3 regions of the Sinorhizobium garamanticum genome follow, and region 2 is predicted to be linked to each of the others. Evidence: predicted binding sites of a transcription regulator. Region 2 holds the regulator's gene; each other region holds the start of a gene.
The links. The regulator LexA, encoded in region 2, represses DNA repair genes until DNA is damaged. The targets are predictions, from matches to a motif close to TGTTCNNNNTGTGTTCNG.

Region 1 (8,175 bases), 980 kb from region 2:
ATATGTTTATGTAATTTGCGAGGCGTGCGCAAGCGAATTTGCGCGCAAAGACAATCGAATGACGCGGCGAAGACAGGATAAGGAGACGGGCGGACCCTGTGATCCGCCCGTCCAAAGATAGCCCTACTGCATGATTCCTTAAATCGATACCGATTTAAGGACAAAATCATGCGGCAATTCAAAGTGATACAGCTCCGCGCGTCCATTTGGATGCGCGGAGCTCTCGAACTTATGACTTTGGACGCTTCGCCCCCCAAAGCCGCCACCGACTAAAGCCGTCGTGTTCGGCAATCTCATGCGACGCGCTTTAGTTCCTAATTCTTATGCATGTCGTTGTCCCAAAACTGCTGCACACTTTTGGGCGACATGCATTAACGCGTCAGACGCTTGTAGGTCACGCGCTTCGGGTTGACCGAATCCGGGCCGAGGCGGCGGATCTTGTCCTTTTCGTAATCCTCGAAGTTGCCTTCGAACCACTCGACATGGCTGTCGCCCTCGAAGGCAAGGATATGGGTTGCCAGACGGTCGAGGAACATGCGGTCGTGGCTGATGATGACCGCGCAACCGGCGAAGTTTTCGAGCGCGTCCTCGAGTGCCGCAAGCGTTTCGGTATCGAGGTCGTTCGTCGGTTCGTCGAGCAGGACCACGTTGCCGCCGGACTTCAACATCTTCGCGAGGTGCACGCGGTTGCGCTGGCCGCCCGAAAGCGTGCCTACCTTCTGCTGCTGATCGCCGCCCTTGAAATTGAAGGACGAGCAATAGGCGCGCGAGTTGACCTCGTGCTTGCCGAGCTTGATGATGTCGCTGCCGCCGGAGATCTCCTCCCAGACGGTCTTGTTGGGGTCGAGCGCGTCGCGGCTCTGGTCGACATAGGCGAGTTGCACGCTGTCACCGATCCGGAACGAACCATCGTTCGGCTGCTCCTGGCCGGTGATCATACGGAATAGCGTCGTCTTGCCGGCGCCGTTCGGACCGATGACGCCGACGATGCCGCCGGGCGGCAGCTTGAAGCTCAGGCCGTCGATCAGCAGTTGGTCGTCATAGCCCTTGGAAATATTCTCCGCCTCGATAACCACCTGACCCAAGCGCTCGCCGACGGGAATGATGATCTGGGCGTCGCCGGGACGCCGGTCGGCGGCTGCCTTGACCAGTTCGTCATAGGCGCGGACACGCGCCTTGGACTTCGCCTGTCGGGCTTTCGGGCTCGCGGCGATCCACTCCTGCTCGCGGCTGATGGCCTTCTGGCGGGTAGCCTCCTCGCGTCCTTCTTGCGCCATGCGCTTGGCCTTCGCCTGCAGATAAGCGGAATAATTGCCCTCGTAAGGAATGCCGCGGCCGCGGTCGAGCTCGAGGATCCAGCCGGTGACGTTGTCGAGGAAGTAACGGTCGTGGGTGACCATCAGCACGGCGCCGGGATATTCACGCAGATGCTTCTCGAGCCAGGCGATCGTCTCGGCGTCGAGATGGTTGGTCGGTTCGTCGAGCAACAGAAGATCGGGCTGCGACAGCAGCAGCTTGCAAAGTGCCACACGGCGCTTCTCACCGCCCGACAGATTGTTGACGTCCGCGTCACTCGGCGGGCAGCGCAGCGCGTCCATCGCCATTTCCACCTGGCTGTCGAGATCCCAGAGGTTCTGGCTGTCGATGATGTCCTGGAGCTTGGCACCCTCTTCCGCCGTCTCGTCGGAATAGTTCATCATCAGCTCGTTGTAGCGATCGAGGATCGCCTTCTTGGTGGCAACGCCTTCCATGACGTTCTCGAGCACGGTCTTTGCGGGATTGAGCTGCGGTTCCTGCTGCAGAAAGCCGACGGTTGCGCCCTCGGCGACCCAGGCTTCGCCGGTATATTCATGGTCGAGGCCCGCCATGATCCTAAGGACCGTCGACTTACCGGCGCCGTTGGGGCCGAGAATACCGATCTTCGCGTCCGGGTAGAACGAAAGATGGATGTTCTCCAGGACCTTCTTGTTGCCATAGGCCTTGTTGAGCCCGGCCATGTGATAGATGAACTGACGTGCCATAAGGGAATGCTCCGCATCGGAAGGGAAATTTGCCCGCTATGTAGGCGAATTATGGTGGCGGGGCAATCCGCCAAGGGCCTGCCCACGCCAATCCCTTCCGGCAAGAACCGTCGCGGATCAGCTGCGCCCGGCAGCGTCGGCGATCCCTTTGGCGCACTTGAACTCGGTCGTCCCGGCCGCCTGGATCAGGCTTTTAAGGTCGTCCTTGCCTGCGAGATCCCCGGAAAGTCCGATGGTGAGGCCGGTGATGACGCTGCGGCCGTTGACCGTCTGGCAACGCATGCGCACCCGGTCACCAGCACCGGCGCCGAAGCTCCGGTCAAAAGCCTGCTTGATCTCACTTTCGCCGATCTCCGAACCAAGTTTGTCGGCAAAGAGGGTCTGCACGGGGGACGAGTTCAGTTCGTCGAGAAGACGCAGTTGCTGCTTGAAGTAATCCTCGGCCTTTGCCGTCTGGCACGTGCCGCTCTGGAGCCATTGGTGGCGATCGAGGCCTGATTTGACGCCCGGCATGGCGACAAGCAGACGCGCAGCGGTCTCGTCGGACATGGCAAGCTTCGGCAACTCCAGCCAATCGCCCTTCCGATCGCGCGCCTTGAGCTCCGCCTCGACGCCGCAATAGCTTTTCTTCAGCGGCCAGAGGCCATGAAGCGAAAAGTGCGTAGCATCATAGCGGTCTGCCGTCTGGTCCGCGCATTCGTTGCGGTTCGGCCGCGTTTCGCAAAATCCCGGCTGCCAGCTGACCGCCAGCACATATTGCGTCTTGCCGGAGCTTGCCACGCCCGTCGCTTCGTCCGTCGACACTTCCTCGGCTACAGCAAAGGAGGATAGTCCCAGCCCCAGAATGAGCGTTGCAACTCTCGCAAGATTCGTTTTCACCCTCGCCCGCATTTTCAAATAGCCTCCAACAGGAAAACAAAACGAGAACAAATATCGACAAAAGCGCGAAAATTGCAACCCCTAATCTTCATTTCCGGATTCGTTGTGACCTCATGCGCAACAAGCAACAAGCAGCGATTGCCTTTGCGGCGCAAATCGATTTGATATCGGCCGGAGTGCATTTTCCGCTGAGAAGCGCATTTTCCGCTGGAAAGTGTTTCCGGTTCGCGCAACGGACGCTCCGTTGGCAACCCGCACGCGAGAGTCTGACGATTGTTCCGGGGGCATGGCATGTTCGGGCAGGTGAGGACGCATCAAAGCCCGACGGGTGCTGCGCTCGGCTGGCGGCACTTCGCCGCCTCGATCGAGCCGCGGGGCATTCTCATCGTCAGCCATGGGCTTGCCGAGCATTCCGGCCGCTACGCGCGCTTCGCCGAGGCGATGGCGAAACGTGGCTTCCACGTCTATGCGCATGACCATCGCGGCCATGGCGCAAGCCGGGCGCCGGATGCCCCGCTGGCGACCTTCGCACACCGCGACGGGGCGGCGAAGGTCATAGCGGACGTGCGGGCGATGCGCGACGTGGCCGCCGCCGGCCATCCAGGGCTGCCGATTATCCTCTTCGGCCATTCGATGGGCGGCCTCATCGCGCTCAACGCCGCAGAAACCGATCCCGAGCTTTATGACGCGCTCGCCGTCTGGAACTCCAATTTCCGCCCCGGCATTGCCGGCCGAGGCGGCCAGGCGATACTGGCGATCGAGAGGATGCTGAAAGGTTCGGACGTGCCGAGTCCGCTGCTGACGAAGCTCACCTTCGGCGCATGGAGCAAGGCGATTGCCGATCGGAAGACCGATTTCGACTGGCTGTCGCGCGACGAAAGCGAAGTCGCCAAATATGTGGCCGATCCTCTCTGCGGTTTCGATGCGACGGTTTCACTTTGGATCGACGTGTTCAAATTCGCCTTCGCCGGCGCCCGTGTGGACCGGCTGGCGCGGTTGCCCGCCAATCTGCCGGTCCATCTGGTCGGTGGCAGCGCCGATCCTTCGACATCCAACGGCGCCGCCATTCGCTGGCTCGCCGGGCGAATGAAGGCACGCGGCATGACCGACGTGACCGTTACCATCCATGACGGCATGCGCCACGAGACGCTCAACGAGATCGGCCGCGAGAAGGCAATCGAAGACTTCGCCGCCTGGTGCCAGAAGGCGGTCGATAGGAAGCGCTGACGAGACGGAAGACCATGACCGACCTCTCCCTGCCCAAAATCGCTGCCGCTCACGACCGCGTTTCCTATGGCCTGACGCTGATGGTCATCGCCGTTCTGATTTCGCCGCTGATCGACATTTTCTCCAAGCTTGCGATCGCCACGGTTCCGTCGGCCGAGATCACCGCCGTCCGCTTCCTGCTGCAGGTCGTCTTCATCCTGCCGGTCGTGCTTATCCGCCGCACCCTCTTCGATCTCACCTGGCGCAAGAGCGCGCTGCATGCACTGCGCGGCGGGCTTCTGGTGCTGACCATGCTCTCCTTCATCACCACGCTGAAGGTGATGGAAGTGGCCGACGCGATCGCCATCTTCTTCGTCGAGCCGATCATCCTCACGATTCTCGGCAGCATCTTCCTCAAGGAAACGATCGGCTGGCGGCGCTACACCGCCTGCGCCGTCGGATTCTTCGGTGCGCTGCTCGTCATCCAGCCGAGCATGCAGGAGGTAGGCTTGATCGCGCTTCTCCCGATTGTCTCCGCCTTCGGGCTCGCCGTCTTTCTGCTCGTCACGCGCATGGTTGCGCAGAACGAGGACCCCTGGTCGATGCAGTTCCACGCGGGCATCTGGGGCGGCCTCTTCTGCTTCGTCCTGCTCTCGCTCGGTGAGGGCAGCGGCTCGAGCGTGTTCGATCCCGTCTGGCCGGAGGGCAACGCCTGGCTCTATCTACTCGGCGTCGGCGTCAGCGCGACGATCTCGGGCGTGCTTGGTGTCTATGCCTATCGCGCCGCCCCGGCCTCGGTTCTCGCGCCGCTGCAATATCTCGAAATCGTCTCGGCGACGATCTTCGGCTGGCTCGTCTTCGGCGATCTGCCGGACGCACTGAAGTGGCTGGGCATCGCGATCATCATCGGCTCGGGTCTCTATATTATCTGGCGCGAGCGCAATGTCGAGAAGACGGCAAGCATCGCACCGGTCTCGCCGGCGATCTGAGGCGTCCGTAAAATGAACAAATCCGCAAGCGGATAGAATGAAATGGCATTGGGAGGTGTGTGGATGAAAACGGGTGGTCAACTGATTGTCGAGGCGCTGGTCGCAAACGGCGTCAAGCGCATCTCGTGCGTGCCGGGAGAAAGCTATCTTGCCGTACTGGATGCGCTCCACGACACCGACATCGACGTCATCGTCTGCCGCCAGGAAGGCGGCGCGGCAATGATGGCGGATTGCTGGGGACGGCTCACAGGCGAGCCGGGCGTCTGCATGGTGACCCGCGGCCCAGGCGCCACCAACGCCTCCGCCGGCCTTCATGTCGCCAGACAGGATTCGATCCCGATGATCCTCTTCATCGGCCAGGTGCAGCGCGAAGCGCGCGAGCGCGAGGCCTTCCAGGAGATCGAGTATCGCCGCGCCTTTACCGAGGTTGCGAAATGGGTGGGGGAAATCGACGATCCGGCGCGCATCCCCGAATTCGTGACCCGCGCCTTTGCCGTGGCGACCTCCGGCCGGCCCGGCCCGGTGGTGCTGACACTTCCCGAGGACATGCTGACGGAGAGCACCGAGGCCCCTCTGGCCCGTGCCTACCAGCCGGTCGAGAGCCATCCGGGCCCGAGCCAGATCGCCCGGTTCGAGGAACTGCTTGCCGCGGCCGAGCGACCGATCGCCATCCTTGGCGGTACGCGCTGGTCTGCCGAAAGCGTGGCCGCGTTCCGGCGTTTCGCGGAGCGCTGGAGGCTGCCGGTCGGCTGCTCCTTCCGCCGCCAGATGCTCTTCGATCACGTGAATCCGGTCTACGCCGGCGATGTCGGCATCGGCATCAACCCCGCGCTGGCGAAGGAAATCAAGGAGGCCGACCTCGTTCTGCTCGTCGGAGGCCGTTTTTCCGAGATGCCCTCTTCCAGCTACACGCTGCTCGACGTCCCCTACCCCAGGCAGACGCTGGTCCATGTCCATCCCGATCCCGCGGAACTCGGCCGCGTCTACCGCCCGGATCTGGCGATCGCCGCAAGCCCGCGCGATTTCGTGGCGGCACTCGATGACGTCAGGCCTGCGGGCGGCGAACCCGCTTGGTCCGCTCGCACCGCCGCGATGCATGAAGCCTATCTCAAATGGTCGACGCCGCCCGAGAAGGGGCCCGGCGACGTACAGATGGGGCCGATCATGAACTGGATCGAGGCGAATACCGCGCCCGACACGATCTTTACCAACGGCGCCGGCAACTACGCCACCTGGCTGCACCGCTTCCACCGCTTCCGCCGTTATGGAACCCAGGCAGCTCCCGCTTCAGGCTCGATGGGTTATGGCCTGCCGGCGGCCGTCGCGGCCAAGCAACTCCACCCGGAGCGGGAAGTCGTCTGCTTTGCCGGCGACGGCTGCTTCCTCATGCACGGGCAGGAGTTCGCGACCGCCATCCGCTATCAGCTACCGATCATCGTGCTCGTCATCAACAATGGCATCTACGGCACGATCCGCATGCACCAGGAGCGCGAATATCCCGGCCGCGTCAGCGCCACGGACCTCACCAACCCGGATTTTGCAGCACTTGCACGCGCCTATGGCGGCCACGGCGAAACCGTGGTGCGGACCGAAGAATTCGCGGATGCGTTCCTCAGAGCCCGCGCCAGCGGCAAGCCGGCCATCATCGAAATCAAGCTCGACCCGGAAGCGATCACGCCCACGCGAACGCTCAGCGAAATTCGCAACGGTTGAGGGGAGACAAGAGCCGAACCCTGGCGCCTTGCACCTGGCGGGCGCCAAACCGGTCCCGTCAGCTGCGGATATGCTGTGTCTGCTGATAAACTGCAGTAGAGCGGGCGCCGGAACGGCAGTAGCCGAGCATCGGGCGCTGGAACTCGTCGAGTGCATCGACCATGCGGGTCACCGCATCGGCGGTCACGCCCATCGGACCCACAGGAATATGCGTGATTTCCAGGCCCAGCTCGGCGGCGCGCGCGGCGATCGCATCGAACGTCGGCTGATCAGGGGTCTCGAAATCCGGGCGGTGGCAGACGATGGACTTGAACCCGAGCGCCTTGATCTCGTCGAGGTCCTCGACCGTGATCTGGCCGGAGACCGAGTATTCATCGTTGATCTGGCGAATGTCCATGATGATGCTTCCTCTGACGGTGTTGCCTTGATTTAGGCCTCGCGTCAGGCGGCGTCAATCGCCGCTGCATGTTTCCTCAATCGAAGCCGATTTACGGACAAAAACATGCAGCAATTCAAGGTGCTACGGCGACCTTTGTGCGTCTGAAAGGACGCACGGCGCTGTAGTGCGGGGAGAAGAAGGGTTTCCGCTCACAGCCCGCTCTGGCAATTGCGATCGGTCAGGACACTGCGAAGCCGAGCGCATAGCCGTGCGACTGGCCGGGCTCGATGGCGCCGAGTTCGCCCGATGCGGCCAGTTCCCCCCGCTTTGCCAGGCGATGCGACGCCGGCTCGATGCTGATGACATTGGCGCCGCCGCGCTGGCAGCGCCACATCTGCAGGAATGGCAGCGTGTCCACGCGAAACCGAACGGCAAGCCGCCGCCCGCCAAGCCCCGGCAACGGCGCGAGCAAAACCTCCGACCAGCCTTCCTCGCCAACCGCCGGAATACAGAAATGGGCGCTCTCGCCCTCGCCGAACTGCCAGCCGAGCGATCCGCCTTCGATCGAAGGACTGACAATATGCGTTTCGGGGCCGAGCAGCCGGCCACCGATATTCATGTGGTACATCATCATCGGCGCGAAGGCCGATTGGCCGATGTTCGTTACGCGGTCCTCAAGCATCACGCTTTGCCCGTTTTCGCTAACGTACCACCGACGCTCGACGGCCGCCTTGCCGCCACAGGCGAGATCCACCTCGGTCAGGGCCTCGCAACGAGTGTCGTCGGCGGACATCTTCGCCCGGGTGACGGTCGTGCCTGCAAGCGAACCGTGCAGAGGGTAGCGCCTCCCTTCATCGCAGCCTTCGACGGGTTCGGGATGGCGGATGTGATCGGGACCGCAGGTAAAGAGAAAGCCGGCGAGCGCATGGTCGATCCGCGGGTCACCATCGGACGGAATGGCCGAACCTGGAGAAAGGTCCGTGCCATC
Region 2 (8,175 bases):
GGCGTGCGTGAAAGCGTACCGTGGGTTCGAATCCCACCTCCTCCGCCATTCACATTGAAATCATTGTGATTTCCAAGATTTTTTCACGAGAAGCGGCCGTATCGTAACCCGCCGCATCGTAACCCGCCGCCCCTTCGAGCGTGGCGGCCGTGTTGAGGGTGACACGTTTCACCGCTTGAGGCGCGATTATTGCGACTTCCCCCTACCCTGCGGGCGCTACCGGCTAGAAGTTAAAATAGATGCTGACTCCAGGCCGCCGTTGGTAGCGGTGATAATCACGATAGCCGTAGTACCGGTAATGGCGGGGGTAGCACCTGCCGTAGTAACGGCAGGAACGCCATGCGTACCGCCGGTTCCAATGGCGATCGGCGCGCCAATGACGATGGCGCCAGTGTCTGACCTGTTCGACAGGGCCGGCCTGTACTTGGTCGGGTTTCGGCACGAAGATCGGCGCGGCGCTTAGCGGTAACGCGAAAGACGCAGCCAGGACCGCGGCTGTGAGGACGGATAAGAGCTTTTTCATAGTCAACTCCTCCTCTCTGGCTATCAGATTGAGCCACCGTGCCTGAACCTCCGATGAACGGCTGCGCGCTCGACTATCGGGGACTTTGCCAATGGCAACCGGCCGGCGCGTCAGGCATGGGGTGTCAGGCATCCAGTGGTGTTAGATCCGCAAATCCGATCGCCTCTAGAAGGTCGCGGTTGGTCCTAGCTGTTAGGTGTCGAAACCCCGACTTGCCACTGTCATAATCGGCGCTTAGATTCAGTTTTAGAGCGTCCCTCGTGCCGTTGACCACGGATGTACTGGCAACGGCATGGGGTGACGAAGAAAGGCCGGTCCAGCCGGCCTTTCTTGTTGTTTATGGCGTCCTTGCCGACACCCAACACAGGCGGGGCCTTTGCTTTGCGGACAACAGGCCCCGCCCTAAATCGCTTCTGAAACAACTAGGTTCTTGTGAGTGCGTTGCCGACAACCCCCAGAAACCTAGGGTGTCGCCATCTTCGATCTATGGGACCTTAGTCCGGCGCAATGTCGCCAAAGGTCTTAGGCGCGTATTGCAGCGCCGGATTAGCCAGCCCGCGCCTGTTCCGATTGCCCCAATCGCGCGCATCCCCTACCCCTTTCGCGATAGCATGGCGATCTCGCCCGCTGTATCATGCCGGCCATGCTCCTCGCGGGAGGCGAGTTGAGCGAGGGAGGACCGAGCCATGCGTATGTCTTCGGTACTGCGTTTGCTGCGGACAGTTTGTCTCGCGGCGGGCGCTTCTGTCATGTCCGCACCGCTGGTGAATGCAAGCGACGCGCTTCCGCCCGAGCTGGAGAAGCTGAAAACAGCGCTTGAGAAATATAAGGACCCCGTTGCCGCGGTGCGTGACGGCTATTTCTCGACATTGGGATGCGTCACGTATGCGACGGGCACGATGGGGGTGCACTTTCTGAATCCGGCGCTGATCGGTCCGAAGCCCGATCCAATGAAGCCGACATTGCTGTTGTATGAGCCAAATGGCGACAAGCTGGAGCTCGTTGCTGTCGAATGGCTGATCCCGCTCGCCACGGGCGTCAAGCCGAATCCCGAGCTCTTCGGGCATCCCTTCGACGGCCCCATGGAGGGGCATGAACCGCTTCTGCCGGCGCAGCTCCACCATTACGACCTGCATGCGTGGATCTTCAAGCCGAACCCTCTCGGCCTGTTCCACCCGGTGAACCCGGACGTCAAGTGCCCTGAAGGACCTTATACTCTCCTGGAAGAGCCGCCGAAGATGTTGCCTCATCCAGCTTCGAGCAACTAGGGGTCATCGGGCACAGTCAGCCTCGGGGGAGTCGTCGAATCCCGCCATACGCCTCCGCGCCGCCCTGAGGCGGGCGCGGAGGCGAGGTGCGGGCTTTATAACGTTGGCGGCGCGGGCCTTTCGTTTCGTGGCGCGGCTGTTTGCGCTTCGAGAACCCCGGTCGCGTCAACCGCCATTGCGATAACGCGATATGCCCAAGGGCCCGCCTGGACGTTTCCTAAAAGGTGGCCGATCCAAGGATAAAAGCGTGCAGCGATTCAAAATGCTACAGCGTCGTTCGCGCGTCTGATAAGACGCGCGCGGCGCTGTAGTAAAGCGACCGTTTCCCGTTCGCACCCTCTGAAAAAACGCGTAGACTGTTCCCACCGGCAGATTTGCCCCAAAGAGGAGATCGGCCATGAACCCTTTCAATAACTTCCGAGATTATCCTATCCTTCCCGGTGAAGTCGCGATCCTGGAGGGCGTGCTGCACAAGGCGCTCGAAGAACGCAACCTGACGATGGGGAGCGATGAGGCTGAGGAAGTCGCCCAAAGGATCATCAAGCTTTACCAGACCGGCGTCAGGGATCCGGAGCAGATCTGGCAGATGATCCGCACGATCTAGCGAGCAATTGAAGACACACTGCGCCGCGCGTCCAATCGGACGCGCAAAGGTCGCTGTAGCACTTTGAATTGCTGCATGATTTTGTCCTTAAATCGATTCCGATTTAAGGAATCATGCAGTAACTCAGTCGCAGATTGCGGACACTTTGTTCTCGGGGAATGATGCGCGAACGCGGTCGCCACGGCTGATGCCGATCGAGGGATGCGTGCGAACAAGCAGGTTTTGATCGCCATCGATGCCGATCGTGTATTCCCCGACCTCTACCAGGAAGACCTTGCCCTGGATGAGGCCGCTGACGCTGTTCGGCGCCGCATCACTCACAATACCATTGAACGGCTGGAGCCCAATGTTCCCCGGCCGGATGACGAAGGAGATCTGATGGCCTGCAGTCATGCTCGATGACCGCGCCGATCAGCCTGACGGAGACATAAGACCGGCCAGAAAGGCGCGATCCTGCCCCTTCCGTGGCTCGCGACGCGGCGGTCGGCGGAGCGACCGAGGGCCTCCCTCGAGAAATTCGCGATGGCGAGAGAAATTCACGGAATTTTAGGTACTTGCGGAACACATATGGAACAGATAGTGTCTGTTCTTGATTTGTTTCGCGATTCTGGAGTGACGCGCCATGCTAACCCGCAAGCAACAGGAATTGCTTCTGTTCATTCACGAGCGAATGAAGGAATCCGGGGTGCCGCCGTCCTTCGACGAGATGAAAGACGCACTGGACCTCGCTTCCAAGTCGGGCATCCATCGGTTGATTACCGCACTTGAAGAGCGCGGCTTCATTCGACGCCTTCCCAACCGGGCGCGCGCGCTCGAAGTCATCAAGCTGCCTGAGGCCTATATGGCGAGCCCGCAGCCTCGGCGTGGCTTCTCGCCAAGTGTCATAGAAGGCAGCCTGGGCAAGCCACCTGTAGCGCCCGCCGCCACGACGAAATCGGCGCCACCGAGCGACACTGCAATGATTTCGGTGCCGGTCATGGGACGAATTGCGGCCGGTGTCCCGATTTCCGCGATCCAGAACAACACGCACGATATTTCCATCCCGGCCGACATGATCGGCAGCGGCGAACACTACGCGCTCGAAATCAAGGGCGACTCGATGATCGAAGCGGGTATCTTCGATGGCGATACCGTGATCATTCGGAATACAAACACGGCGAATCCCGGCGACATCGTCGTTGCACTAGTCGATGACGAAGAGGCAACGCTCAAACGATTCCGCAGAAAGGGCGCCTCCATTGCGCTCGAAGCGGCCAACCCTGCCTATGAAACGCGGATATTCGGACCGGACCGCGTCAAGATCCAAGGCAAGCTCGTCGGCCTTATTCGCCGCTATCACTAGTTTGGCGGTCTGAGCGGAAATTCGAGCCTGGTTTGCGGGAGCCAGTGCGCATTTAGCCGTGCTGCTCGAACAGGATATTGTTTCTTTCAGAGCTGCAGACGTGACCTGCCGGCTTCCCACGAAAGGTCTTATCCACGGCGCCGCGCGTCTTATCAGACGCGCAACGGATGCTATAGCAGTGTAAATTCCCGCATATCCTCATCCCCAATCGGCTACGATTTAGGGAAACATGCAGTAGAACGAGGGAAGCCTTGGAATAGAAGAAAAAGCCGGCCCTGCTCTTCGGCATAGACCGGCGAGTCTACAAACCGCGCTTCAAAGTAAAAGCTCATTGTAAATGATATCAGTGGAGTTTAAGGGCGCCGCCCACCCCGATCCATGGACCTTAGTCCTACCCGACATTGGCAAAGGTCTTAGGATTCTTGTGCGCTGCGCTTCTCGACATGTTGCTGTGAGCGCACGCTGGCGACATCCATGTCGGCGGTTGGGGCACTGAGGGTACCAGAGCCAGTTCTGGTGTCCCTTCCAACCCGCTTCGGGACCTTCGTTGGGAAGAGTGCGAAACTGGCGAGGTAGAGGCCCACTGCCCAGGTCATTGCCTTGAGCGGAGGCCTAGGCAATTCTCGAAATCTGCTTGAAGCAGAAATGTTAAGCATTTGATTTCTTTTGGAGGCCTCGCCCGGAATTGAACCGGGGTACAAGGATTTGCAGTCCTCTGCGTCACCACTCCGCCACGAGGCCTCTCGCGCTCGATCGATCAAGCGATGGCCGGCGTTTAGAACGAATCTATGAGGAGCGCAAGGGGGAAGCTTTCGAAAAAGGTGGAACGCTCGTAGTCATTCGCCGTTCTCCCCAGCGATCCCCAACTGCAATCCAGCCCGGAATTTTTTCGATTCTAACGGCAGCTTTGCGTGCCTACGGTGCCATCAGCGAGCTCGTGCGACCCTGCGCCGACAAACATCGCAGCACGGCAGTCGATTCGTCGGCCTCCCTCGCTCCCTCAGGCATCGGCTTCTGCCGCCTCGCGCGCCCCGCTCAGGACTTGCCGGAGGAATTTTGCTGGCCGCGCCAACGCGCCCACCAAATCGCCAACTTGCGGCGGCGGCGGCGGATCGCCGGTATGTCGTGAGAAAGCACAAGCAACCCCAGAGGAATCATCCAGAAACCGAGCACCGGCAGAAAACCTAAGACGCCGCCCACGATGAGAAGCGTACCAACCAGGATTCGCAGTACCGGCGAGTCCGGCAAGTTAATGCGCCATTTCCCGAGCACGATCTGGCGTGTCTGCGGATCGATGCCGAAATGCCGTTCTTTCCTGCCGTTCGTCATTATTCCTCTTTCATGCTCCACCCCACAATTGGGGCCTTCTCCACAGCCTCGCAACCGACGTTGTCAATTTTTTTTGAAAAAGCGCTTGGCAAATCGAAAAAGCATTTGTATTAGCAGCCTCACTTCTGCGGTGCAGATGATCCCTGGTAGCTCAGCGGTAGAGCACTCGACTGTTAATCGATAGGTCGCCGGTTCGAATCCGGCCCGGGGAGCCAGTTTCAAAAGAGCCATTCGCGGTAAACGCCCGAATGGCTCTTTTTGTTTGTCGATGTGGTCTCTGAAGGTTCCTCATGCGTGTTGCATGGCTTTTCCTGACTCTCGCGATCGCGACAGAGGTCGCCGGCCTCACGGCGATGAAGGCTGCCTCCGGCTCCTATGCCGGACATGCGATCATGTATGCTTCGATTGCGCTCTCATACGTGTTCCTTGCCAAAGCCGTGAAGACAATCTCCGTCGGCGTCGCCTATGCCATCTGGGAAGGGTCCGGTGTCGCTCTCATCACGCTCGTCTCCGTGTTCGTCTTTGGCCATGCGCTGAGCGGCCGCGAGATGCTCGGTCTGTCGATGGCCGTTGTCGGGATACTGCTCGTCAACGCCGGTGAGGCACAGGAGGAGGAAGCGGCGGGAGAAGCAGCCCGACGAGTGCCGACAGCTTCTATTTCGCTTTCGCGGTTATGGCCGGCGTCCTTGACGTCGCTGCCAATCTGGCTTCCACGAAGTCGAACGGCTTTGCGCGGCGCGGCTGGGGCGTGCTTTCGATTCTCCTGGTACTCGCGGCCTTTGCACTGCTCGCGGAGGCGGTCAAGGGGATGGAACTTGCCATCGCCTATGCAGTGCTTGGCGCCACCGGCATCTTCGGCACCGCCATCTGCGGACGTCTCTTCTTCGGTCAGAAGCTGAAACCTGTCGGCTGGCTCGGCCTGTCGCTCGTCTTCGGTGCGGTTCTCGTGCTTCACACGGCCTGACGTGGCCGGCCCTTCGTACTGGATTGCGCTTTTTTCGCCGTGCTCGCGGGCACACGCCCAGGCACCAGCCAGTTGAGAAGCGCAAAGTAGGCGCTGTACGGCAGGAAACGCGCCAGTTTAGCCGCATAGGTAAGGCGTTTAGGGAACGTGATCTCGAAGCGCCCTGATTTCAGGCCGAGACAAATGCGCTCCGCCGCTTCCTCTACGCTCACCAGAGCCGGTCGCGGGAACTTGCCTCTGGCCGAAGCGGCCGTGTCGACGAAGCCTGGACAGATCAACTGCAGGCGGATGCCGATACGATCGAGGTCGAATTTCAAGCTCTCGGCCATATTGATGAGCCCCGCCTTGGTCGCCCCATATGCGGCGCCCATCGGCAGGCCGCTGTAGCCCGCCGCCGACGACACGATAGCGATCTGGCCATGCCCGTTCGCCTTCATGTGCTCGACAACGGGCACGAGGCAATTGACGACGCCATGAAGATTGACGGCAAAGCTCTTGTCGAAGGCTTCCCGGCTAAGATCGTCGCCGCGCACCGGAATCACTACGCCCGCATTGAGCAAGGCCAGAGCCACCCGGCCGTGATCGTATTCGATAGCCGCCAGCAAGCGCTCCATGTCGCTCGGATCCGTGACGTCCCCATCGAGAACGACAATCCTGCCGGGGCCTGATGCCTCATGTTGAAGCGCCACTAGCCTCTCGTGACTACGTGCCGTCACGACGACCGAATAGCCCTCCTCAACCAGCCTGAGGGCGACGGCGCGCCCGATGCCCGAACTCGCTCCCGTTATCCACACCAGTCCATGGTCGGGTCGGGCTGTAAATGCAGTCGTCATTTCGTCCTCGCGTCCATCGGGAAGGGCTTCCCCTTCCAAAACCCGTGGCTGTCTCCCCCTGCCCGGGTTTAATGCCTCTCCGACGGCAACGCCTGGTCAGATTTCGCACCTTCGATCGTCCTTTTGACCACCGAGACGAATTTTGCCCGGGACAGGTTAGCTGCGAAACGCTATTTCTTGCCTAGTGCACAGGCTGAGCCGAAAACACGCCAATATTTCGGCGATCTTGCCTGTAAACCAAATGTTTATCGGATCGCCGTTCATCAGGGATTATGCTGGGCTCAGACCCGGCGTCCGTTCCGTCCAGCGTGAGGTTTTCAAAATGACCGTTCTTCCGTCCGTGCTCGAAGCGATTGGCAACACGCCGTTGATCCGGCTCCAGGCCGTTTCCGAAGCCACCGGCTGCACCATCCTCGGCAAAGCGGAATTTCTCAATCCGGGGCAATCGGTGAAGGACCGAGCTGCCCTGTGGATTATTCGCCAGGCGGAAAAATCCGGGCAGTTGAAGCCCGGCGGCGTCATCGTAGAAGGCACCGCGGGCAACACCGGAATCGGCCTTGCCGTCGTCGGCAGCGCGCTCGGATACCGTACGGTCATTGTCATTCCCGAAACGCAAAGCCAGGAAAAGAAGGACGCGTTGCGCCTAATGGGTGCCGAACTGGTGGAAGTTCCGGCGGTGCCGTACAAGAATCCCAACAACTACGTGAAGATTTCGGGCCGGCTCGCCGCCGAACTTGCAAAGACGGAACCGAACGGCGCGATCTGGGCGAACCAGTTCGATAATGTCGCGAACCGCGACGCGCACCTGGAAACGACCGCGCCGGAAATCTGGCGTGACACAGACGGCAAGGTCGACGGTTTCATCTGCGCCGTGGGCTCTGGAGGCACGCTCGCCGGCGTGGCTCAAGGGTTGCGCGCCAAAAATCCCGCGGTCAAGATCGGTATTGCCGATCCGGAAGGCGCCGCACTTTACAATTACTATGCACATGGCGAGCTCAAGGCGAGCGGGAGTTCGATTACCGAGGGCATTGGTCAGGGCCGTATCACCGCCAACCTTGAAGGTTTCACGCCGGACTTCGCCTACCAGATTCCCGATTCGGAAGCCGTGCCCTACGTCTTCGACCTGATCGAAAAGGAAGGGATCTGCGTCGGGGGCTCTACCGGCATCAACATTGCCGGCGCGGTGCGGCTCGCCAAGGATCTCGGCCCAGGCCACACGATCGTGACGATTCTCTGCGACTATGGTAACCGCTATCAGTCGAAGCTCTTCAACCCGGACTTTCTGACGTCCAAGGGCCTGCCGGTGCCAAAC
Region 3 (8,175 bases), 1.9 Mb from region 2:
GGCTCGTCGAGGACGACGAATTTGGGATTGCCGAAGAAGGCCCGTGCGAGTGCAATGCGCTGCTTCTGTCCGCCGGAGAGGGGAGCGCCGTCCGCAGCGACCACTGTCTCGTAGCCTTGGGGGAACGTGGCGATCAGATCATGCACGTCGGCAAGCACGGCCGCATCGTAGATCATCGCATCCTCGACATCGTCGCGCATGCGACAGATGTTCGCCTTGATCGTGCCGGGGAAGAGCTGCACGTCCTGCGGCAGATAGCCGATGCTTTCGCCGAACTGACGCTGGTCCCAGTTTCTCAAGTCCATGAGATCGAGCCGGACGCTGCCGGATGTCGGCAGGATCGATCCGACCAGCATCTTGCCGAGCGTCGTCTTGCCGGAGCCGGAGTTGCCGATGATCGCGAGCGCTTCTCCTTTGGAGAGCGAGAAGGATATGCCGTTCAAGATCACGCGTTTCTGCGGCGGCGGCACGAAGAGAATGCGCTCGACGTCGAGTCGGCCCTCCGGGTTTGGCAAACGCAGCCGGGGGAAATTCAGCGGCGAGCCCAGGAGAAGTTGCCTGATCCGGCCATAGGCCGCGCGCGAGTGATTGAGCTGGTTCCAGCCCTCGATCGCACCTTCGACCGGTGCGAGTGCGCGGCCGGCAATGATGGAGGCGGCGATGACCATGCCACCCGTCAGCTGGCCCATCATCGCCAAATGCGCGCCCCAGCCCAGGAGCGCCACCTGGGTGAACATCCGCACGCCCTTCGAGGCGCCGGCGAACATGATGTTGCGGTCCTGGGCATAGACCTGCGCCTTGAGCGAGGCGGCCGTCTCGTGCCCCCACATCTTCACCGCCTCCGGAATCATCGCCAGCGCATTGATGATCTGCGCATTGCGCGACATCGAATCGAGATGAAAATTGGCGCGGCCGAGGTAGCTGTTGGCCTCGCTGAACGATCGCGTCGTTGCCTTCTGGTTGAGATAGGCAATGATGAAAAGAACGACGCAGCACGAGATGACGATCAGCCCAAGCTGAGGCTGGATCAAGTAGACGACGACCACGAAAAGCGGGGTCAGAGGTGCGTCAAGGAACGAGACCAGCGTACCCGACGTGATGAAGGCACGAAGCTGCTGCAGGTCGCTCAGCACCTGGTAGTCTCGCCCGCTGCCGTGCAGCGATGCTCGCGCGGCGGCGCTGAGGATCGGTGCGCCGAGCTGGACTTCGATCTCGACGGCGGTCCGCATCAGGATGAAGCGGCGAATGGAATCGAGAACCACCTGCAGAACAATCGCCCCGACGACGGCGATCGTCAGCATCAGCAAAGTGTCTTGCGACCGACTTGTCAGAACCCGGTCGGAAATCTGGAACAGGTAGATCGGGATGGCGAGCACGAGGACGTTGATCGCGACGGTGAAGACGACGACGATCAGCATGTTGTGCTGGACGGCCGCCAGGCAGTTTTGCAGGCTTGCAGCGAAGTTTACCGGTCCCGTGCGCTTGTGAAATGCGTCCTTTCCCTCTCCGCCATTGTCGGCTGCGTCCCTGCCGTCGGCGTCACGCGCGGTCGGACGGCGCTCGCCCTCCCTGAAGGGGCCTGGCTCATTGTTGATCGTCGGCGACAGCGGCCCCGGCCGGCTCTTGATCTCGTCGCGCTTGCCGCTTTCGTTGCCGCGCGTCTTTTTCCTTTCGGTGCCCGGCTGTTCCGGATGCGATGGGCCTTCGGCGTCCTGATCGGATGTTGTGGGTTCCTCGAAGGTAGAGATTGGCGGAACCTTGGGCGTGCCAGGTAGATTCAGCTCCGGTGCCGAGCGCGACAACGGTTTGCCTTCATCGACATACCGTTTGGACAGATCGTTCATGGCACTCCCTCGCGATCGTCGTTATGTCAGCACCGTGTGCATGACGTCGTTCCATTGACCGTCGCTCCACGATGTCCCGTTGGCGGTATCGCCGACGCGCTCGCCGGTGGGTGCCGGATCGTCTTCGCCGACAAATGCAATGACCTCGTTTGCAAGGCCGTCCGGCTGGAAGCGCAGCGTGTCGCCATCACGGCCGATGTCGACAATCCCGGACTGAATGAGAATCGTGTCGGAGTAGACCTCGCCGCCGACATAGGTCGTCTGGCCGAAACTGTCGTAGTCGATGATCTGGGCGACGTTGACCACCGTATTGCTGCCGACGTGAACGGTCACCTCGGTGTCGAGCCCTTCTTCCGGCGTGCCGCCGGCCGTGTAGGTGATGGCGTCGGCGTCACCGAGAATGCTGACCTGTTTGATGACGTTGACGTCATAGAGATTGCCGGTGATGTAGAGGACGTGCAGGCTCGAGTACCCTGCGAAGTCCTGGTCGTTCGCCAGTGCTTCCGGCACGTCATCCGTGCCCTCGCGAATATTGTCGACGACCTGGTGCATGTAGTCCGGCACGCTCTCGAAGCGCTCGTTGTCGCCGATGTTCTCGATCGATCCCGCGTTCCAGACGAGATTGCCGCCTTCATCAAGAGTGATGCCGTTGCCGGCGGAGATCCCCTGGATCTGATCGTTGTCGTACAGGACCGAAACCTGGCTGATGAGGTTCATGTCCAGGATATGGCCACCCACGATTACAAGGTCGTACTGGCTGCCGAAATCGACGAACGAGGCGAAATTGACCGCGACGTTACCGCCTGTGAGCACGGTGGTTTCCGCGCCGCTGGTCGTAATGGAGACCGTGTCGTTGTCGCTGACGTAATTATACTGTTCGATCCAGTGGACGATCGACAGATCGCCCTCGATGACGTTGACGCGCCAGCTCGTCGGGAAGGCCGACAATTGATCTGCGGCGCCTGCCATCTCCCCTGCCGGCGCGTCGAACTCATGACGCTCGAAATTCGCGATGTTCATGGCGATGGTTTGCGAGACGGCTTCGTAAGCGCCCTCGGCAAAGGAGGCATTCACCTTGTCGTTGTCGGCGTAGACGTAGGATTGTGAGATGACGTCGATCTGATGGTAGTGGCCCATCACAACCGTGACCGATGCGGTTGCGCTGGCGCTGACGATGCTTGCGAAGCTGCTGACCTTGTTGGCCCCCGCCTCGACTTCTAGCGCGCTGCCGTTGTCGCTGTTCGGCTGAATGGCGCCATTCGCGCCGGGGGGCAGAAAGTTGGCGAGTTCCGGAAGAACCTCGACATGCGCGCCGTTCACGTGGACGCCTTCGATGTCGTCCGCTGCGCGAACCTCTGTGCCGCGGTCATCTTCCGGCAAATCGGCCGGAGCGACTGTCGCGGATAACGTCTGGTCCACGGGCGTAGCGTGGTCGTCCGACTGCTGCGGCTCGTCGGCGCGCACAGTCGCGGCGAGGGCCTTGAGATGCGCGGCAAGCGCCGCAAGCGCCCCGGAACTGTCGATCTGGCCCAATTGCGCGAGCGGTGAGGCGTTCGTCGCTTCCTCGACGTATTCCGCGAGCTTTTCGGTGACGTAGCTCGCGTCACCGGCCGCCGTCGGTGAACCGCTCATGTCGAGGACGTCGTCGTCGTGAAGGAGATTGACCTGCAGAATCTGACCGCTGACCGAACCCGCGTCCCCCTGGACGACCGGCGCCTGCTCCGGTGCCGCATGGTGCGGCGCCATGTGGTCCGGTGCGATGCCGGACGGACCTGCGACGGTGCTGAAAAGCCTGGGCTGGATGGTCAAGTCGTCCAGCGAGACGGGATCAGGGGACGTGTCGTCGGAGAATTGCGAGCGTCCGACGATATCGAAGCCCTCGAGGCGGTAGCCTGATGGTTGATACGAAATGTCCGGATCGTAGTCTTTCAGTTCGAAAGAGCACTTGAAATCGGGTAGTGGTGTGTCGCCGCCGCTGTCCTCAGGCGCAGGCTTCCGGGTTTCACTGCCTTGCAGATATTGATGCCTTATGCGTGCCTCGTCGGTCGCCGTCTCGAACAGCCCAAGGAAATGCGCAACGATTTCGTTGACCTTCTCCGCGTGCATTACCCCGATCCTTCCCTCCGGCAGCAAAGGGAGACCTCGGCGGGCCGACTGGCGATTGCCAAGGCGCGCTGAACCGACCCCAAATCAACCATCCATCTGTGCACCAGCGCGGCCGGCCAGCGCACATTTCTTCGTCTCCAAGGATCAATCAACCGTCGCTGTCCTGCCCAGTAGAGGTCACGTCCAAGTCGCCGCCGACGACATTGACATCGACGGCGTTGCTAAGGAGGTTCGCGCCCTGAACGATCTCCTGATGGAACTCCCCGCTTGCAAGGGTCACGGATGCATCGGCCTTGGCACTGGCATCAACCTCGTGACCGACCTTGAGATCCCAGTCGGAGCTCGTGCCGAAGTGCATGCCGTCGCCGCTCTCCGCATGCCCGCCATCCGCATTCGAAGCGTTGTCGGGATTGGCGTTGTTCATCTTGACGCTATAGGCATGATCCTGATCGGCGAGGCTGTTTGCCTGCACGATGGTGAACCCGGTGTCGTTTCCGACGGCGCTCAGCGAATGATCGAGGATGCGATCGAGGTTCAGGCTGAAGGAAAGGTCGTCGCCGAGATTGAAGGTGACGTCAGTGGCGATGCCGACATTGCCGAAGCCGCTTGTGTCGTCCAGTGCCGGAGGCTCGCTGACGGAAGGATGGTTGTCCTCACCGGTTTCTTTTGCGTCGATCTTGCTGGTGATGTTGTTGCCGTCGGCAATGCTGCGATGGCTTGTCGCGTCGAAGTCGACGTTTTTGGCATGGACGCTGCCACTCGCAAGCCCGTCGGCAAGCACGCCAATCTTCAAGTCGTCATCGGTGTTGATACTGTTGTCGGCCCGAAAATCCTTTAACGGGGTATCGGTCATCTACAACTCCCTTCGCAGAGGGAGCCAGCACCGAAACCCTTTCATCTTTTATAGGATTTTTGCGGAGCTGGCTCTCTTTTGAAGTTCAGACGAATCAGTATAAAATGTAATTCGTCTGTTGGGTTCCGATATTTTCCCTTTGTATTCATAGTATAATTGCTTGTATGTACTTCTACATAAATTGCTACGTACTACAAATACCGGTTACATCATATGTCGAGTAGCAGCTCGATATATGTACTCCGCGGCTGCGACGCATGATACAAAAGCAGTCCGTGGGTCGTGCAAACTCAAGCGCGACGATGGTAGTGTGAGCCTGAATGCGGATGAACGAAAGACATCAATTGTGGTTAGTCTCTTGTATTCAATGGCTTTTTTGAATCTTTAGCCGTGCCGATCGATGAGGTTAAGATAATGTTAATACTTGCGAATCTGGCGCAGTGCGCTTGAAGGTGGTTCGGTTCGCCGCGGCGCCCGCGATTAAACGGCTGATCAGCGAATAACAAGATTTCATGGGCTAATTCAAATTGTTAGGAATTGGCATCGATCGACGCCGTCGTGCGCGCGCGGCAAAAGTCGTGGCCTGCCAATTTTGGGTTGCCCCGAACACGTCTACCACCTTCGATGTGGTGGCGCATAATCCATTGTAGCTATGTCGACGGCTCGCCCTTGCTCCTCCGTCCTAGCCGAGCAAAGGCGGGCACCCATCGCCCGCTTTTGCGGTCACTACGATCGTCTGGAATTCCCCTCGAAAACCAGGGGGTGTTTGGTCCGGGGCCTTTCGAGGCCGATTGGCCCAAAATTGGTTCGTTTTCGGACGATTTAGACGCGAAGGTGAGGAGCATCTAACCCTTTTGGGTGGTTTCGCCTCCCCCATCTTTACGATACATTAGCTATAGCGAATTTTTTGTTCGTTTTTTTTGCGCAGTATTTGAAGAAATTTTCAAACGCGGGCTGCTCCAAGTGGGGTTGGAACACCCATTAAAATAAATGGGAATTCCCAAGGAGGGGATAAATGTATCGTACGAGCTCGAACCTGAGCAATTTTGAAGACAACAACAAAGTATTAACCACGAAAAGTAAAATCGTAATGCTCGCCAAGGTGGATCTGTTCGCCGAATGCCTGATGCAGGCGGTCGGCGCGCGGTTTCAGGGCCAGGACGTCGTCAGCCTGTCCGATCCCGACAGCCTGCTTGACGGCAACCTCGTCGACGTCACGCTGGTGATGCTTTATCGCTTGCCGGTGGCGACGTTTCCGTCCGTTCTCAGGATGATCCATGAATTCCACCCGAAGGCCGCGATCGGGCTCGTGGTGGAGGATGCGGAGGTGCTCGATTCATCGATCGCCAGCTTTGTCGATGAAGGACTGATCCACGGCGTGCTGCCTCTCAATCTTCATCTGGACGTCTGCTTGACCGTTATCGATCTTCTGATGAAGGGCGGTGAACATTTTCCGGCGGCGCTGGTCAGGCGCCTTGCGCCGGTAAGACTCGCCGGCGAGACCCTTCGCGCCCGGCGGGAAGCGGTTGTCGAAGCCTTTGTTGCCCCGGAGCCGAAGCGCGATGCTCGCATGGGTGTGCTGACCGCGCGCGAGGTGCAGATTCTCGATCTGATCTGCATGGGGACACAGAACAAGATCATTGCCGATCGTCTCGGTCTGTCGGAAAACACCGTAAAGGTCCATGTGCGCAACATCTACAAGAAGATGAACGTGCGTAACCGGACGGAAGCCGCGTCCCGCTATTTCACGCATGAGGCGGACCGCGGTATGTCCGAAGCGCGGCTCGGTTCGCGCTGGAACTGACGAGAGTTCGCGGCTTTTCGAACAAAAGGGCCCCTCGCTGCCGGCGAGGGGCCCTTCTGTTTGTCTCGATACCGAAGACCTATTCGGCCGCCTGCGGTCCAAGTGCGCCGCGGCGGATCTGATCGGCTTCGATCGATTCGAACAGGGCGCGGAAATTGCCCTCACCGAAGCCTTCATCCCCCTTGCGCTGGATGAACTCGAAGAAGATCGGTCCGATGACGGTCCTCGAGAAGATCTGCAGCAGGATCTTCGTCATGCCGCCATTCACCACGCCTTCGCCATCGATCAGGATGCCGTGTTTCTTCATCCGCTCGATCGGCTCGTCATGGCCGTGGACGCGCTCGCGCGACATTTCGTAGTAGGTCTCCGGTGGTCCGGGCATGAATTTGAGACCATTTTCCGCAAGCTTGTCGGTCGCGTCGTAGATTGCTTCGGTTCCGACCGCGATGTGCTGAATGCCTTCGCCCTTGTACTTCTTCAGATATTCCTCGATCTGACTGGTGTCGTCCTTCGACTCGTTCAAGGGGATGCGGATCTTGCCGCAAGGCGAGGTGATCGCGCGGCTGACGAGGCCGGTGATGCGGCCGTCTATGTCGAAGAAGTGGATCTGTTTGAAGTTGAACAGTTCACGGTAGAACGCCCACCACTTGTCCATGTTGCCGCGATAGACGTTATGGGTCAGGTGGTCGAGATAGTAGAAGCCGACGCCCGTGGGCTTCGGATCGCGCTCGCCCAGCCATTCGAACTCGGCATCATAGGCCGAGCCCTTTTCGCCGTATGTTTCGACGAAGTAGAGGAGCGAGCCGCCAATGCCGACGATTGCCGGAACATCGAGGCACTTGTCGCCTCCGGTATAGGGCTCGGCGCCCTTGGAAACGGCGTGCTCGAATGCATGCTTCGCGTCGACGACGCGCCAGGCCATCGACGGAGCGCAAGGGCCGTGCTTGTCGACGAAGCGCATGGCATGAGAGCCCGGCTCGGCGTTGACGATGTAGTTGATGTCGCCCTGCCGCCAGACAGTGATGTCCTTCGTCCGGTGCTTGGCGACGGCCATATATCCCATGCGGGTGAAAAGCTCGTTCAGCTTCTCCGGCTCGGGATGCGCGAATTCGACGAACTCGAAACCGTCCGTCCCGGCGGGGTTGTCCGCGCTGATTTTCGGGGGTGGTGCGTCGTGCGGGAACGGGCCCATCGGAAGCCTCCTCTTCATTCTTCCAAACTTTGCTGGAGTATGGCGCAAATCGGATGCATGATGCTTGTATTCTTGCGTGAATTCGGCGATTCAACGCATGAATTGTGCGGCAGAGTGGGCGAGGGCGCATGAATGGAGCAGCTTGACGGATTTGATCTCAAGATCCTCGGCGAACTGCAGCGCGATGGGCATCTGACCAACAACGAATTGTCCGAGCGCATCGCGCTTTCGCCGTCCCAATGTTCGCGTCGGCGGTCGCGATTGGAGGCGGAAGGCTATATCACCGGCTATCAGGCGCAGATCGACCGGCAGAAGCTGGGGCTCGATCTGATGGTGGTGATCTCGGTGACGCTCGCCACGCACAATCGCGACAATG

Region 1: the regulator LexA is predicted to act here: its motif matches at 2,933-2,950, upstream of PZN02_RS12405 (ribonuclease T2).
Region 3: the regulator LexA is predicted to act here: its motif matches at 5,029-5,046, upstream of PZN02_RS08060 (fibrinogen-binding protein).

The regions. Positions count from the first base shown of each region.
Region 1 covers NZ_CP120373.1:2,668,452-2,676,626, reverse strand. Annotated here, with positions in the region: gene ettA (energy-dependent translational throttle protein EttA) at 372-2,021, opposite strand; gene PZN02_RS12405 (ribonuclease T2) at 2,139-2,912, opposite strand; gene PZN02_RS12400 (alpha/beta hydrolase) at 3,192-4,127, shown strand; gene PZN02_RS12395 (DMT family transporter) at 4,142-5,095, shown strand; gene PZN02_RS12390 (thiamine pyrophosphate-binding protein) at 5,159-6,808, shown strand; gene PZN02_RS12385 (protein tyrosine phosphatase family protein) at 6,867-7,205, opposite strand; gene PZN02_RS12380 (DUF4432 family protein) at 7,426-8,175, opposite strand, start outside.
Region 2 covers NZ_CP120373.1:3,650,469-3,658,643, forward strand. Annotated here, with positions in the region: tRNA gene PZN02_RS17155 (tRNA-Ser) at 1-48, shown strand, start outside; gene PZN02_RS17160 (hypothetical protein) at 224-523, opposite strand; gene PZN02_RS17165 (hypothetical protein) at 1,273-1,791, shown strand; gene PZN02_RS17170 (hypothetical protein) at 2,189-2,395, shown strand; gene PZN02_RS17175 (TOBE domain-containing protein) at 2,519-2,788, opposite strand; gene lexA (transcriptional repressor LexA) at 3,018-3,737, shown strand; tRNA gene PZN02_RS17185 (tRNA-Cys) at 4,405-4,478, opposite strand; gene PZN02_RS17190 (hypothetical protein) at 4,773-5,066, opposite strand; tRNA gene PZN02_RS17195 (tRNA-Asn) at 5,207-5,281, shown strand; partial or broken gene PZN02_RS17200 (SMR family transporter) at 5,357-5,692, shown strand; gene PZN02_RS17205 (SMR family transporter) at 5,740-6,030, shown strand; gene PZN02_RS17210 (SDR family NAD(P)-dependent oxidoreductase) at 6,018-6,863, opposite strand; gene PZN02_RS17215 (cysteine synthase A) at 7,186-8,175, shown strand, end outside.
Region 3 covers NZ_CP120373.1:1,734,557-1,742,731, forward strand. Annotated here, with positions in the region: gene PZN02_RS08050 (type I secretion system permease/ATPase) at 1-1,844, opposite strand, end outside; gene PZN02_RS08055 (hypothetical protein) at 1,866-3,950, opposite strand; gene PZN02_RS08060 (fibrinogen-binding protein) at 4,099-4,803, opposite strand; gene PZN02_RS08065 (helix-turn-helix transcriptional regulator) at 5,819-6,607, shown strand; gene hppD (4-hydroxyphenylpyruvate dioxygenase) at 6,687-7,799, opposite strand; gene PZN02_RS08075 (Lrp/AsnC family transcriptional regulator) at 7,932-8,175, shown strand, end outside.